DNA from 3 places in the Streptomyces polygonati genome. Region 3 is predicted to be linked to each of the others. Evidence: predicted binding sites of a transcription regulator. Region 3 holds the regulator's gene; each other region holds the start of a gene.
The links. The regulator HrcA, encoded in region 3, represses chaperone genes, less so after heat shock. The targets are predictions, from matches to a motif close to TTNGCACTCNGNNNNNCNGAGTGCNAA.

Region 1 (5,394 bases), on a different contig from region 3:
CATCGCCTTGACCAGGCCGATCGCGGGATCGGTGAGCAGCGGCCCGACGATGCCCGACACGAACCGGGTGTCGAACTCCCGCAGGTCCGCGTCGATGAAGCAGACGATCTCACCGCTGGTGACCAGCAGTGACCGCCACAGCACCTCACCCTTGCCGGCCACGGCCGGCAGCCGCGGCAGGATCGCGTCCCGCCGCACCACCCGCGCGCCGGCCTGCGCGGCCACCTGGGCCGTACGGTCGTCGGAGGCGGAGTCGACCACCACCAGCTCGTCCACCAGCGGGACCTCCGGCGTCATCAGGTCGCGCCGGATCGCGGCGACGATCGCGCCGACCGTCGCCTCCTCGTTCAGCGCGGGCAGCACCACGCTGATCGTGCCCCACTGACCCGCCGCGCGTTTGGCGGCCAGCAGCAGATCAAGAGGCCGGTCGTCCGCCGACCACGACCGGTGCGCCAGCCAGCGCTCCACTTCATCGAGCACGTGCGCTTCTCCCTGCCGGAGTGAAACCCGGTTGTGATGCCCGGTTGCGGTGCCCGGTGCGACTCCGTCCGACCCATCTCGCGGTACGGACGCGACGCTCGGACACGACACTTCTCAGTTACAGTCTTGAGCAACACGTACGGTCCTCGCATCCCGGGGCCGCCGTACAAGAACGACAAATGCCCGGATCACCGCGTCCGGTGCCATACCGCTCATCCAGAGGGGCAGAGGGAACGGCCCGTTGAAGCCCCGGCAACCCTCCCGCCGACCGCGAGGTCACACGGTGGGGAAGGTGCCAATTCCGTCTCGTGGCGACGTACGCCACGGGGAAGATGAGGAGAAAGGGCCTCGCCGACATGGCTGTGCAAACCGTCGCCAGCACCTACGACACCCCCTCCACCCCGCGCCCCTTCGGGCCGGCCGCGGCGCTGTCCTGCCGGGAATGCGGCACCCGCTTCCCGCTCAGCCCGATCTTCGCCTGCCAGGAATGTTTCGGCCCGCTCGAAGTGGCCTACGACCTGCCGCTGGGCGACCCCGAGGGCCTGCGCCGCCGGATCGAGGCCGGCCCTACCAGCATCTGGCGGTACGCGCCACTGCTCCCGGTGCCCGCCGACCTCGCCGACCGGCCCAATCTCAACCCGGGCTGGACCAAACTCGTCAAGGCCGACAATCTCGCCCGCGAACTGGGCATCACCGGCGGCCTGTACGTCAAGGACGACTCCGGCAACCCGACGCACTCCTTCAAGGACCGGGTCGTCGCGATCGCCCTGGAGGCCGCCCGCACCTTCGGCCTGACCACGCTGTCCTGCTCCTCCACCGGCAATCTGGCCGGCGCGGTGGGCGCCGCGGCGGCCCGCGCGGGGCTGCGCTCGTGCGTGTTCATCCCGCACGACCTGGAGGCCGGCAAGGTCGTCATGGCCGCGGTCTACGGCGGCCAACTGGTCGGCATCGAGGGCTCGTACGACGATGTGAACCGCTTCTGCTCGGAGCTGATCGGCGACCCGATCGGCGAGGGCTGGGGCTTCGTCAACGTCAACCTCCGCCCGTACTACGGCGAGGGCTCCAAGACCCTGGCCTACGAGATCGCCGAGCAGCTCGGCTGGCGGCTGCCGGACAACCTGGTCATCCCGATCGCCTCCGGCTCCCAGCTCACCAAGATCGACAAGGGCCTGCAGGAGCTGATCAAGCTCGGCCTGGTCGAGGACAAGCCCTACAAGATCTACGGCGCCCAGGCCGAGGGCTGCTCACCGGTGTCGGCGGCCTTCAAGGCCGGCCGGGACGTGGTCCGGCCGGTGAAGCCGGACACCATCGCCAAGTCGCTGGCGATCGGCAACCCGGCCGACGGGCCGTACGTCCTGGACATCACCCGGCGCACCGGCGGCGCGATCGAGGATGTCGACGACGCGCAGATCGTGGACGCGATCAAGCTGCTGGCCCGGACCGAGGGCATCTTCGGCGAGACGGCCGGCGGGGTGACCGTGGGCGTGCTGAGGAAGCTGATCGAGACCGGGCAGCTGGACCCGGCCGCCGAGACCGTCGTGCTGAACACCGGCGACGGACTGAAGACCCTGGACGCGGTGGCTCCGACCACCGGACCCACCGCCGTCATCCGCCCCACCGTTGCCGCGTTCCGAGAGGCTGGCCTCGCATGACCGCATCCGTTCGAATCCCGACCATTCTCCGTACCTACACCGGCGGCCAGGCGGAAGTGCCGGCCGAGGGCGCGACGCTGGCCGAGGTCATCACCTCGCTGGAGAGCAATCACTCCGGTATTTCGGCGCGTGTTCTCGACGACAGCGGAAAGCTCCGCCGTTTCGTGAACGTTTATGTCAACGACGACGATGTGCGTTTTTCCGAAGGGCTGGACACCGCGGTGCCGGACGGCGCCAGTGTCTCGATCATTCCCGCGGTCGCGGGCGGCTGAAACGGAACCGCCGCGTTTCTGTATGAAGCTCTGACGCGGATCTTTGGCGGACGTTGTCCGATCTTGCGCCCCGCTCACCCGCTGTGGTGGGCGGGGCGTCGCCGTGCCGGGGTGGCGCGGGGAGATAGTTGAAATGTTGTACAGTTGCCGGGGGCAAGTGAGTTGGGGCCGGCGCGGCCAGGTGCGGCGATTTATCGCCAAATTCACATGCGAATTTTCTGATTGGTCGGGTTTGTCCGGCCCGAGATGCCCCGTCTTATCGTTTTTTCCTGGGTTATTTCCGATGAGTCAGCCCCAGAATTCTCGTCCGATTGACCTGTTGCACTGGGCATCCGTGCAGATACATTCAGCCGCGGTCGACGCGTTCCGGCGCACACCTCCCAGGGCTCCCACCCGTCCACGGTAAGGGTCGCTCCGGAGGGTGAGGTCTGACCCGGGCCCGCGGAGTGCGGGGCTGCGATAGGGCCAGTAATAGGGGAGTTAGGAATGGCTCAGGGCACCGTCAAGTGGTTCAACGCGGAGAAGGGCTACGGCTTCATCGCGGTCGACGGTGGTGCGGATGTTTTCGTCCACTACAGCGCGATCCAGATGGACGGTTACCGCACCCTCGAAGAAGGCCAGCGAGTCGAGTTCGAGATCTCGCAGGGTCAGAAGGGGCCGCAGGCGGACATGGTCCGGCTGGCAGGCTGACATCCCGGCGCGTTCGACCATCGACGCGGCGTTCTCACGTTTTCTCACGCACGAAGGGCTCGCACCCGGCTAAGGGGGGTGCGGGCTCTTCGTGCGTCCCGCCCTCCGGGCCCGGCTCCCGGGCCGCTCCGCCCAGCCCCTCCCGGCGTCCCGCGACCACCGGCCGGTACTTGGCTGGCCGCGCAGTTCCCCGCGCCCCTACGGGGCCCAGGCCCAGGCCGACCGGAGCCTGGACTTACGGCTGCCGAGGGTTCGGCACCCGCCGGGCGCCGAAGGGGCGCGGGGAACTGCGCGGCCAGCGGACCACCGGCCGGTGGTCGCGGGACGGCCACGGGGGGCTGGGCGGGGCGGCCCGGTGCCGGTGCCGCTGTCCGGGCCCGCGGGGCCGGGCCGGGCCGGGCGGCTCCCGGAGCGGATCCTGGGCGCCGCGCGGGGTTCAACGCGCGGCGCCGCCCTCGGCGCTTGCACTCGCAGGGGTAGAGTGCTAATCATTGGCATTGGCACTCTCCTTGTGAGAGTGACAACTTGGACCGGGTCGGTGAGGCCCGCCCGGGCGTCGGGAAGGAACCGGCGGCCGGCTGGCCGTCCGTCGCGGGCGCCACACGGTCCGATCCACCGCCCCCCGCCTCGGTGGGGGAACCCCCAGTCCGCGGAGGACACTTCACCATGGCTAAGATCATCGCGTTCGACGAGGAGGCGCGGCGCGGACTCGAGCGCGGGATGAACCAGCTCGCCGACGCCGTCAAGGTCACCCTCGGCCCGAAGGGCCGCAACGTCGTCCTCGAGAAGAAGTGGGGCGCCCCCACGATCACCAACGATGGTGTTTCCATCGCCAAGGAGATCGAGCTCGAGGACCCGTACGAGAAGATCGGCGCCGAGCTGGTCAAGGAAGTCGCGAAGAAGACCGACGACGTCGCCGGAGACGGCACGACGACCGCGACCGTACTGGCCCAGGCCCTGGTCAAGGAAGGGCTGCGCAACGTAGCCGCCGGCGCCAACCCGATGGCCCTCAAGCGCGGCATCGAGAAGGCCGTCGAGGCCGTCTCCGCCGCCCTGCTGGAGCAGGCCAAGGACGTGGAGACCAAGGAGCAGATCGCTTCGACCGCCTCCATCTCCGCCGCTGACACCCAGATCGGCGAGCTGATCGCCGAGGCGATGGACAAGGTCGGCAAGGAAGGCGTCATCACGGTCGAGGAGTCGCAGACCTTCGGCCTGGAGCTCGAGCTCACCGAAGGCATGCGCTTCGACAAGGGCTTCATCTCCGCCTACTTCGCCACCGACCTGGAGCGTATGGAGGCGTCGCTCGACGACCCGTACATCCTGATCGTCAACTCCAAGATCTCCGCGGTGAAGGACCTGCTCCCGCTGCTGGAGAAGGTCATGCAGTCCGGCAAGCCGCTGCTGATCATCGCCGAGGACGTCGAGGGCGAGGCCCTGTCCACCCTGGTGGTCAACAAGATCCGTGGCACCTTCAAGTCCGTCGCCGTCAAGGCCCCGGGCTTCGGCGACCGCCGCAAGGCGATGCTGGGCGACATCGCGATCCTCACCGGCGGCACGGTCATCTCCGAAGAGGTCGGCCTCAAGCTGGAGAACGCGGGCCTGGACCTGCTCGGCCGCGCCCGCAAGGTCGTCATCACCAAGGACGAGACCACGATCGTGGACGGCTCCGGTGACACCGACCAGGTCGCCGGCCGGGTCAACCAGATCCGCGCCGAGATCGACAACAGCGACTCCGACTACGACCGCGAGAAGCTCCAGGAGCGTCTCGCCAAGCTGGCCGGCGGCGTGGCCGTCATCAAGGCCGGCGCGGCGACCGAGGTCGAGCTGAAGGAGCGCAAGCACCGCATCGAGGACGCGGTGCGCAACGCCAAGGCCGCCGTCGAGGAGGGCATCGTCGCCGGTGGTGGCGTCGCGCTGCTCCAGGCGACCGCCGTCTTCGACAAGCTGGAGCTGGAAGGCGACGAGGCCACTGGCGCCTCCATCGTCAAGCTGGCGCTCGAAGCCCCGCTGAAGCAGATCGCCATCAACGCCGGCCTCGAAGGCGGTGTCGTGGTCGAGAAGGTGCGCAACCTGACCCCGGGCCACGGCCTGAACGCCGCCACCGGCGAGTACGTCGACCTGATCGCCGAGGGCATCATCGACCCGGCCAAGGTCACCCGCTCCGCCCTGCAGAACGCGGCCTCCATCGCCGCGCTCTTCCTCACCACCGAGGCCGTCATCGCGGACAAGCCGGAGAAGGCCGCTCCGGCCGCTCCGGGTGGCATGCCCGGCGGTGACATGGACTTCTGATCCTCCGGGAT
Region 2 (5,394 bases), on a different contig from region 3:
CCCACAGCCTCGCTCAACCAGCGACGGTACGCGGGGTCGCTTCGGTCGATGTCCAGTTCCTGAGCGGCTCCTGGCGGGGTGCTGGGGGGCGGGGTCAGCTCGGGTGTCCTCATGGGACGATGTATATCCGGCCGATTGCCTCAAACGGACACTTGGGGTATCTCCGTACACCTGCTTGGGCAGGGACGGACCTCCGGGCAAGCCGGGACCACCGTAGGCTGGAGACATGAGAGCTGCCCCCGACTCCGAGTTCCCACCTGTTACCGGGCCCGGAGAAGGCACGCCGCCCGGAGAGGGCGCACCGGGAGGTGCAGTGCCGTTGGCCGCCGCAGCCGCTTCCCCTTCCGGAGCCGCCGGCTCCGGGCAACTGATCTTCGACGACCCGCTCGACCGCCCCGCTCCCGACGACACGGACGGCGGCTGGGGCGATTCTTTCTCCGGCGGCGCGGAAGACGACTTCGCACGCTTCCTCAACGAGAAGCCGCCCCACCATCTCTGAAGCCGCTCGGCCTCCTGCCGGGTCCGGGACGTCGTGCCCGTGGTGTTGCCGGTCACCGACACGTCGAATACCCAGTGGGGCCCTTCGTACCGGATGCGCCGGAGAGGGGATTTCCTGTCCCGTTGGTCACGGGGTTCGTCAGACCGGTGGACACAGCGTCGACGGGCTCCGCGATCTCCGGTATACCGCTCGCCCGGTGGCTGGGCGAACGAGTGCCGGGTCTCGCTGTCCGGGGCAGCAGGCGTTCGGGGCCACCGAGTGCCTTCCGCCAGCAGGTCATTCAGCACAATGTCACCGCCAAGGGTGACGACGTGGCAGCCCCGGAGAGAGCGGCCGCGGTAGAGCGCCGCACGGCGAGGACAATGAGCGCCCCACCCGGCCCCGTGCCATCCGGTGCCCCAGCGGTGGTCGTCGCCTTGTCGGCGATGTCCGGCACCGCGACCACAGTGACGCGAGCTGCCACGACTCGGGCGCCGGCCAGGACATCCACTCGGTCGCCAGGATGCAGAAGCGCTGCTACGGCGGCATCGGCGATCCGCACCGGGGCACGTACGAGAGCTTCGTGAGGCGCCGGGTGGGACAGCGCTGGCGTCGGCCTGGGTGCGGCCGGCAATGGCCGCGGTGCGGCGCCGTGGGCTCCGGATGCGGCGAGCGCGGCCGCGGTCACGACGAGGCAAACGGCGAGAGGTTTGCGCCTGCGCCGTACCGCTCGGCGCAGCAGGCGTCTGCCACCGCCGCCCGCATGGATGGGCGGGAAAACGGGCACCGCACATCTGGGCGGTGTGTAGGGCTCCGGTACTCCGGGCGCACCGGATGCGGCGGCGGCCTCCGGCGAGGGCGCCATTACTGGGAGGGCAGACCGAACGGGAGTCGAAAACACGATGAAGCACCGCCTGAGGTGGAGGGGAGTCGGACCGCTGATCGGTCGACGCACCCACCATCGCGCATTCCGCTGAGGTCGCGCGGAAGCCCTGTGGATAACCAGGCAGTTGTGGAAAACCCGCCCACTCCTACGAGTGGGCGGGCGGTTGGTTATCGGCTTCCAGGGGAATGCGAAGCGGTCCTGCCGGATCCAAGGGCACAAACCGGAGCGCCGCTAGGGCAGCGCGATGCCCGGCTCCTGGCCGCCCAGCGGATTCATGCAGAGACAATCCCGCTCACGGTTGTCCGGCAGCGCGCGGACGACGTCGAAAAGGACATCGCGCATCCTGCCCACATTCGCCGCGAAGACTTCCAGGACCTCCTCGTGGGAGACGCCTTCGCCGGTGTCCGCGCCCGCGTCCAGATCCGTGACCAGCGCCAGCGATGTGTAGCAGAGCCCCAATTCGCGGGCGAGGACGGCCTCGGGGTGACCGGTCATCCCCACGACCGACCACCCCTGGGCCGCGTGCCACAGCGACTCGGCCCGTGTGGAGAAGCGCGGGCCTTCGACCACGACGAGTGTGCCGCCGTCCACGGCTTCCCAGTCGTCGGCTCGTGCCGTGGCGACGGCTGCATGGCGCCCCACAGGGCAGTACGGGTCGGCGAACGTCACATGGACGACATTCGGCACTTGACCATCGGAGCGCGCCTCGCCGTCGAAGTACGACTGGGCGCGCGATTTCGTGCGGTCCACCAGCTGGTCCGGTACGAGCAGGGTGCCGGGCCCGTGCTCCGCCCGCAGGCCGCCGACGGCACAGGGGCCGAGCACCTGTCGGGCGCCGACAGAGGCAAGTGCCCACAGATTGGCCCGGTAATTGATCTTGTGAGGCGGCAAGTGGTGTTTGCGCCCGTGGCGTGGCAGGAAGGCCACCTGGCGCCCGGAGACCTCACCGATGAAGAGCGAGTCGCTGGGCGCGCCATATGGGGTATCGACCGTGACTTCCATCACATCATCGAGAAAAGAATAGAACCCAGACCCGCCGATGACACCGATCTCGGCCCGCGTCTGCGTCCCACCATTGCTCTGCGCCATGACGGCCACCTTAACGGGGAGACGGAACGACTACGAACCCCCACCGTGGACACGGCGGAGGTTCGTAAGTGCTTCGGCTCCCCGGGCGAGTAGCGAAGCGGGGTTTCAGGCCGCCGATGTGCTGCTTGACGACGGGGAGGCCGCGGACGACCCGGAACCGCTCGACGGCGAACCGGTCGACGAGGAGCCGCCCGACGACGAACTGCCGCTGTCGGAGGACTTGCTCTCCGAGGCGGCGCTGCTCTTGACCGCGGGCGCGGTGCTCGTGGATGAACCGCGGCTGTCGGTCCGGTAGAAACCCGATCCCTTGAAGACCACGCCCACCGCAGAGAAGACCTTGCGCAGGCGACCGGCGCAGTTGGGGCACTCGGTCAGTGCGTCATCAGTGAACTTCTGCACCGCCTCGAGGGCCTCGCCGCACTCGGTGCACTGGTACTGGTACGTCGGCACTTGCTCCTCCTGGCACTCTCACTCATTGAGTGCTAACGACGCTCAATAGTGCAGTATTTCCGGCCGTCAGTCCACCACGACCTGCGAACGGTGACTCCTCACACCATCGGCGGCCCGAGGTGAAGGTCCCGCGGGTGTCAGTCGGTGCGAGCGTGTCGGCCCTCCGGCTCCGCCAGCCACCCGGCGAGCTTGCCGCCACGCCCGACCGCCCGCAGCCGGGCCTCGGCCGCGTCACGTACAGGGTCCGTTGTTACGACGAGCAGTTCGTCGCCATGGCGAAGGACCGTCGTCGGCAGCGGTACGAAACTGGTGCCGCCGCGGACCACCAGGGTGACACCGGCCCCCGAGGGAAGCCGCAATTCGTTGACCTCCACCCCGTGCATACGCGAGCCCTTCGGGATGGCCACCGAGAGCAGGTGGCCTTGCAGGCGTTCCAGGGGTGCCGACTCGATGCCGAGGTCGTCCGCGTCCGTTTCGTCGCCGTCGGCCAGTTTGAGCGACCTCGCCACCCACGGCAGCGTCGGCCCCTGCACCAGGGTGTAGATGATCACCAGTACGAAGACAATATTGAAGATGCGCTTACTGTCGGGGACTCCCGCCACCACGGGAATCGTCGCGAGCACGATCGGCACTGCGCCCCGCAGTCCCGCCCAGGACAGCAGGGCCTGCTCCCGCCAGGGCACACGGAACGGCACCAGGCTCGCCACCACTGATGCCGGCCGTGCGACCAGGGTGAGGAAAAGTCCGATGATGATGGCGGGAAGGATGTCGTCACCCAGTTCATGCGGTGTGACCAGCAGACCCAGTAGTACGAACAGACCGATCTGCGCGATCCACCCGAGTCCCTCGGCGAAGCCCCGCGTGGCCGGTCGGTGCGGGAGTTTGGCATTGCCCAGCACCAGGGACGCGATGTAAACGGCCAGGAAGCCTGAGCCGTGCACCATGGCGCCCGCCGCGTAGGCGGCGACGGCGATGGCCATGACGGCGATCGGATAGAGGCCCGAGGCGGGCAGCGCGACACGCTTGAGCCCATAGGCGCCGATCCAGCCGACGGCGATGCCGATGGCCGCCCCGATGGCCAGCTCCAGCGCGATCTCACCGAGCAGCGTGTACCAGTGCTCGACCGGCCTGGCGGTCGAGAACGCGGCCACCAAGATCACCACGGGAGCGTCGTTGAATCCCGATTCGGCCTCCAGTACGCCGGTCACCCGCTTGGGCAGCGAAACGTTTCGCAGCACGGAGAACACGGCGGCCGCGTCCGTGGACGACACCACCGCGCCGATGATCAGCGCCTGCCGCCACCCGAGCCCCACCAGGTAGTGCCCGGCGCCGGCGGTGATGAAGACGCTCATCAGCAGCCCGAAGGTGGACAGCACCGAGGCGGCCGGCAGCACGGGCTTGATCTCGTGCCACTTCGTCCCGAGTCCGCCCTCGGCGAGGATCACCACGAGGGCGGCATAGCCGAGCACCTGGGTGAGCTGCACGTCGTCGAAGGTGAAGCCGAAGAGGCCGTCCTGCCCGATCGCGACGCCGATGCCGAGGTAGATGAGCAGGGTCGGCAGGCCGCTGCGCGAGGCGAGGCGCACGGCCACCACCGCGACCAGGAGCACCGCGGCGCCGATCAAGAGGATCTCGTTGAGGTGGTGGACAGTCAGGGGCCTGATCCTTTCAACTTCGTTGCCTTACCTAACATTTTACTTGCCCTTGACTATTCCTCGTCCACCGGCCCGTCACCCACATGCCGCGTCCTGGAGTCTCAGGTCGTGCGCCTATGGTTGCCCTTGCACAACGAGCATTGATCACCGTTCCGCCCTGCCCCCTCGAAGGACAGCGATGCCCGCACGGAAGAAATCCCGCCGCGTACGCCTCATCGTGATCGCGATCGCGTTGCTGCTGGTGGCGGGTATCGGATACGGGTCGTACTGGAGCGTCAGCACCGTACGGGCCTCCTTCCCGCAGACCACGGGTTCGCTGCAGCTCAAGGGCCTGTCGGCGCCGGTCGACGTCAAGCGCGACGCCAATGGCATCCCGCAGATCTACGCCGACACCTCTGAGGACCTCTTCCGGGCCCAGGGCTATGTGCAGGCCCAGGACCGCTTCTACGAGATGGATGTCCGCCGCCACCTCACCTCCGGCCGGCTGTCGGAGATGTTCGGCAAGAGCCAGGTCGAGACCGACGCCTTCCTGCGTACCCTCAACTGGCAGGGCGTCGCGCAGCAAGAGTGGGACAAGACCCTTGACTCCACCACCAAGGCGTACCTGCAGGCATACACCGACGGTGTCAACGAGTACCTGAAGGACCACAGCGGCGCGGCGATCTCGCTGGAGTACGCCGCGCTGTCGCTCAGCAACAACTACAAGCCGCAGCCGTGGTCCCCGATCGACTCGGTCGCCTGGCTCAAGGCGATGGCCTGGGATCTGCGCGGCAACATGCAGGACGAGATCGACCGCGCCCTGATGACCAGCCGCCTCAGCCAGGCGCAGATCAAGC
Region 3 (5,394 bases):
CACCACCAGGTCGTGACCGGTGTGGCCGCGGCCGGGATGCACCAGCCGTACCGGCCGCTCACCGAGGTCGAGGCCGAGTTCGCCGAGCACCGGCCGGTCCGGGTGGACCAGCGCCGAGGCCGCCCGGGCGGCCTCCAGCGGGTCGGTGCCGAGCTCCACCGCCGTCTCGCGCATCGCCTCCCGCTCGCGCCGCAGATAGCCGTCCAGCGACGCCTCGCCGTACACCGCGGCGCCGGGGAACGCCGCCGTGCCGAAGACATGGTCGAAGTGTCCGTGGGTGAGCACGACGTGGGTGACCTCGCGGCCGGTCAGCGCCGCCACCTGCCGCCGCAGCTCCTCGCCGGCCTCCAGCGTGGAGCCGGTGTCGACCAGCAGCACACCGTCCGCGCCGACGACGAGGCCGACCGTCACATCGAGGTACGGCAGCCGCCGGCGGGCCACCCCGGGAGCCAGATGCTCCCACACCGAACTCCCGGCGCCCGGCTCCCCCGCACTCTCCACAGATTCCACAGGGGCGACGCTATCCCCGTGACCGCGGGTACGCGCGCCCTGGTGGCGCCCTCTCCGCCCCCGTCACGCCGCGCCCGCCCCTGGGCGCCACCAGCGCCCCCGCAGCCCCTCGCGCGCCACCCCGGAGCGCGAGGGGACGGCTCGTCGGACCGCGCACGGCGGCCGGCGCCGGGGTCGCCCGCGAACGATCACGAGCCGGATCGGAAGCGGTCTTGCCGAGCCCTTGCCGCCGCGCCGTACACTTGCTGCGGGAAAGCTGGCACTCGAAATGGACGAGTGCCAGGCCAGACGGCTCGGGGCCCACGGTTGGGAGGTGCGCGATGCTGAGCGAACGCAGACTCGAAGTGCTGCGTGCCATCGTTCAGGACTATGTCGGCACCGAGGAGCCGGTCGGGTCCAAGGCGCTGACCGAGCGCCACCAGCTCGGCGTGTCGCCCGCCACCGTCCGCAACGACATGGCCGTCCTGGAGGACGAGGGCTACATCGCCCAGCCGCACACCAGCGCCGGCCGTATCCCCACCGACAAGGGCTACCGGCTCTTCGTCGACAAACTGGCCGGTGTCAAGCCGCTGTCCGGCGCCGAGCGCCGCGCGATCCAGAACTTCCTGGGCGGCGCGGTCGACCTCGACGACGTGGTGGCGCGGACGGTGCGGCTGCTGGCCCAGCTCACCCGGCAGGTCGCGGTCGTGCAGTATCCGTCGCTGGTCCGCTCCTCGGTCCGGCACGTGGAGCTGCTGTCACTCGCGCCCGCCCGCCTCATGCTGGTGCTGATCACCGACACCGGACGGGTCGAGCAGCGGCTGATCGACTGCGCCGCCCCGGTCGGCGAGACCGTACTGGCGGATCTGCGGGCCCGGCTCAACAGCCGGGTCGTCGGCCGCCGGTTCGCCGATGTGCCGCCGCTGGTCCAGGACCTGCCGGAAAGCTTCGACCCGGACGACCGCCCGGCGGTCTCCGGTGTGCTCGCCACCCTCCTGGAAACCCTGGTCGAGGACAAGGAGGAGCGCATCATGCTCGGCGGCGCGGCGAACCTGACCAGGTTCAATCATGACTTCCCGCTGACGATCCGTCCGGTCCTGGAAGCACTGGAGGAGCAGATGGTGCTCCTGAAACTGCTCGGCGAAACCGCGGACTCGACGATGACGGTCCGCATCGGGCATGAGAACTTTCACGAGGGCCTCAATTCCACCTCCGTGGTGGCGGTCGGCTACGGTTCGGGCGACGAGGCAGTCGCCAAACTCGGCGTGGTCGGACCGACCCGCATGGACTACCCCGGAACGATGGGAGCGGTACGCGCAGTGGCACGTTACGTCGGACAGATCCTGGCGGAGTCGTAAGTGGCCACCGACTACTACGCCGTTCTCGGCGTGCGCCGTGACGCAGGACCTGACGAGATCAAGAAGGCATTCCGCCGGCTCGCCCGCGAACTGCACCCGGACGTCAATCCGGACCCGAAGACGCAGGAGCGGTTCAAGGAGATCAACGCGGCCTACGAGGTGCTCTCCGATCCGCAGAAGAAACAGGTCTACGACCTCGGCGGTGATCCGCTGTCCGCCGCCGGCGGTGGCGCGGGCGGGGCCGGCTTCGGGGCCGGCTTCGGCAACTTCAGCGACATCATGGACGCCTTCTTCGGGCAGTCGCAGCAGCGCGGCCCGCGCTCGCGCACCCGGCGCGGCCAGGACGCGATGATCCGGCTGGAGATCGAGCTGGACGAGGCCGCGTTCGGCACCACCAAGGACATCCAGGTGGACACCGCGGTCACCTGCGGCACCTGCAACGGCGAGGGGGCCGCGCCGGGTACGTCGGCGCAGACCTGCGACATGTGCCGCGGTCGCGGCGAGGTGTCCCAGGTCACCCGGTCCTTCCTCGGCCAGGTGATGACCTCGCGGCCGTGCCCGCAGTGCCAGGGCTTCGGCACGGTCGTGCCCACCCCCTGCCCCGAGTGCGCCGGCGACGGCCGGGTCCGCTCCCGCCGCACCCTGACGGTGAAGATCCCGGCCGGCGTCGACAACGGCACCCGGATCCAGCTGGCCGGCGAGGGGGAGGTCGGCCCCGGCGGAGGCCCGGCCGGTGACCTCTACGTGGAGATCCGCGAGGTCCCGCACCCGGTCTTCCAGCGCCGCGGCGACGACCTGCACTGCACGGTCACCCTCCCGATGACGGCGGCCTCACTCGGCACCAAGTGCCCGTTGGAGACGCTCGACGGTATGGAGGAGATCGACATCAGGCCCGGCACCCAGTCCGGCCAGTCCATCCCGCTCCACCAGCGCGGCATCACCCACCTGCGCGGCGGCGGCCGCGGCGACCTCGTCGTCCATGTCGAGGTCATCACCCCGCACAAGCTCGACGCCGATCAGGAAGAGCTGATGCGCCGCCTCGCCAAGCTCCGCGGCGAGGAACGCCCCACCGGCCAGTTCGCCCCGGGCCAGCAGGGCCTCTTCTCCCGCCTCAAGGACGCGTTCAACGGGCGCTGACCCGCCCGCACATCCCCACCAGGGGCGGCCCAGGGCCGGGGGAGCGCCGGTAGCGGCGGCTGCCCCGGCCACCCCGGCGTCCGGTGCGGGCCCGGGGTGGGGGCGGGGCGGGGGCAGCGGGGTGGCACGATGAACGCATGGGCGCGCTCACCGATCTCTCCTCCTTCTCGGCTCACCCGATCGTGCAAGCCCCGATGGCCGGCGGCGCCTCGAATCCGCAGCTGGCCGCGGCGGTCGGGGCGGCCGGCGGGCTCGGGTTCCTGGCCGCCGGCTACAAGACGTCCGAGGCGATGTACCAGGAGATCCGTCAGCTGCGGGACCTGACCTCGCAGCCCTTCGGGGTGAATCTGTTCATGCCCCAGCCCGGCACCGTCGACCCGTCCGCCGTCGCGGTGTACGCGGAGCAGCTGGCCGGCGAGGCCGCCTGGTACGCCACCGCGCTGGGCGACCCCGACACCGGTGGCGACGACGCCTACGACGCCAAGGTCGCGGTGCTGCTGGAGGACCCGGTGCCACTGGTCAGCTTCACCTTCGGCTGCCCCGAGCGCTCGGTCTGCGAGGCGTTCGCCAAGGCCGGTACGTACACGGTCGTCACCGTCACCTCGCCCACCGAGGCGCTCGCCGCCCAGCGGGCGGGCGCCGACGCGCTCTGCGTCCAGGGCGTGGAGGCCGGCGGCCATCAGGGCACCCACCGCGACGACCCGCAGCTCGACGGCGCCGGGATCGGCCTGCTCTCGCTGATACCGCAGGTCCGCGAGGTCGTACGGCTGCCGATGATCGCCGCGGGCGGGCTGATGCGCGGCGGCCAGATCGCCGCGGTGCTCGCGGCCGGGGCCGACGCCGCGGCCCTGGGCACCGCCTTCCTCGTCTGTCCGGAGTCCGGCGCCAACATCCTGCACAAACGGGCCGTCACCGACCCGGTGTTCAGCCGCACCGAGCTGACCCGCGCCTTCTCCGGCCGCCCGGCCCGCGGCCTGCTCAACCGCTTCATGCGCGAGCACGGCCCGTACACGCCGCCCGGCTACCCGCAGATCCACCACCTCACCTCACCGCTGCGCCAGGCGGCGGTCGCGGCCGGCGACCCGCAGGGGATGGCTCTGTGGGCGGGCCAGGGCCACCGGCTGGCCCGCGAACTGTCCGCCGGGGCGCTCGTCGAAACCCTCGTCGCCGAACTCCGCGCCGCCCAGGAGACCCACGCATGACCGCCCCGGTCTTCCTCGTCGAACCCGCCCTGCTCGACGGCTCCTCCGCCCGCCTGACCCTGGACGGCCCGGAAGGGAGGCACGCGGTGTCGGTGCGGCGATTGCAGCCCGGTGAGGAGATCGTGCTCACCGACGGCGCCGGGCGGGGGGCGTACGGAGTGGTGGATGGCGTCGTCGGCAAGGACGTGCTGAACGTCGAGGTCCACGCGATCCGCGACGAGCCCGCGCCCTCCCCCCGGCTCACCGTCGTCCAGGCGCTGCCGAAGGGCGACCGGGGTGAACTCGCCGTCGAGACCATGACGGAGGTGGGCGTCGACGTCATCGTCCCCTGGGCCGCGGCCCGTTGCGTCACCCAGTGGCGGGGCGAGCGCGGCGCCAAGTCCCTGGCCAAATGGCGTTCCACGGCCAGGGAGGCGGCCAAGCAGTCCCGGCGGCTGCGCTTCCCCGAGGTGGCCGAGATGCTGACGACCCGTCAGCTCGCATCCCTGCTGGCGACCGCGGACTTCGCCGGGGTCCTGCACGAGGAGGGTTCCACCGCGCTGGCCACGGCCGAATTGCCGACAGCCGGATCGGTGGTGCTGGTGGTCGGCCCGGAGGGCGGGGTCTCCCCGGAGGAACTGACCGCCTTCGCGCAGGCGGGCGCCCCGCCGTACCGGCTGGGCCCCACCGTGCTGCGTACGTCCACGGCCGGCGTCGCCGCGGCGGCGCTGCTGCTGACCCGCACCGGGCGCTGGGCGTAGGGCGGCCGGTGCGGGTCGGGGCACGGGCGATCCCGGGTCGTTCGCGTCCGGTCCGGGTCGTTCGCGTCTGATCCGGCCCGGCCCGGCCCGGCCCGGCCCGGCCCGGCCCAGCCCGGTCCGGTGCGGATCGGGTCCGGTCACACCGGCACGGTGACATACGTCTTGCCCTGCTCGTTCTGCACCAGCACCGACGCCACCTGGTCCGGCCGGACCGCCGCCGAGCCGTCCAGGTCGGCGCCCTTGCCCGCGCCCGTCCCGTCGTCGCCGACCGTCCAGCCGCCGGCCGTCCGCCGGGAGCCGTCGCGCGCGACGACCACCAGGCGGCAGCGTTCACCCGCCGGGATGCCGCTGACCGCCGCGTTGACGCGGACCCAGGCGGCGGCAGGGGTGAGCCGTACGGTCATCCGCGCGTGGGTGGCCGGGTCGGTGGCCGAGGCCACCCGCACCCCCGGCACGGGTGTGGCGGTC

Region 1: a site for HrcA is predicted at 3,592-3,618, ahead of groL (chaperonin GroEL). Genes of this name have one in related genera too.
Region 2: a site for HrcA is predicted at 2,913-2,939, ahead of ACFO3J_RS19810 (FmdB family zinc ribbon protein). Genes of this name have one in related genera too.

What each region holds. Positions count from the first base shown of each region.
Region 1 is NZ_JBHSBB010000013.1:206,829-212,222, forward strand. It holds gene ACFO3J_RS19125 (glucosyl-3-phosphoglycerate synthase) at 1-480, opposite strand, end outside; SAM riboswitch class I at 690-819, shown strand; gene thrC (threonine synthase) at 837-2,132, shown strand; gene ACFO3J_RS19135 (MoaD/ThiS family protein) at 2,129-2,404, shown strand; gene ACFO3J_RS19140 (cold-shock protein) at 2,891-3,094, shown strand; gene groL (chaperonin GroEL) at 3,761-5,383, shown strand.
Region 2 is NZ_JBHSBB010000013.1:359,829-365,222, forward strand. It holds gene ACFO3J_RS19795 (PLP-dependent cysteine synthase family protein) at 1-113, opposite strand, end outside; gene ACFO3J_RS19800 (hypothetical protein) at 320-499, shown strand; gene ACFO3J_RS19805 (S-methyl-5'-thioadenosine phosphorylase) at 1,596-2,453, opposite strand; gene ACFO3J_RS19810 (FmdB family zinc ribbon protein) at 2,559-2,903, opposite strand; gene ACFO3J_RS19815 (potassium/proton antiporter) at 3,041-4,567, opposite strand; gene ACFO3J_RS19820 (penicillin acylase family protein) at 4,737-5,394, shown strand, end outside.
Region 3 is NZ_JBHSBB010000027.1:143,861-149,254, forward strand. It holds gene ACFO3J_RS29135 (MBL fold metallo-hydrolase) at 1-510, opposite strand, end outside; gene hrcA (heat-inducible transcriptional repressor HrcA) at 831-1,847, shown strand; gene dnaJ (molecular chaperone DnaJ) at 1,848-2,984, shown strand; gene ACFO3J_RS29150 (nitronate monooxygenase) at 3,122-4,186, shown strand; gene ACFO3J_RS29155 (16S rRNA (uracil(1498)-N(3))-methyltransferase) at 4,183-4,926, shown strand; gene ACFO3J_RS29160 (anti-sigma factor family protein) at 5,064-5,394, opposite strand, start outside.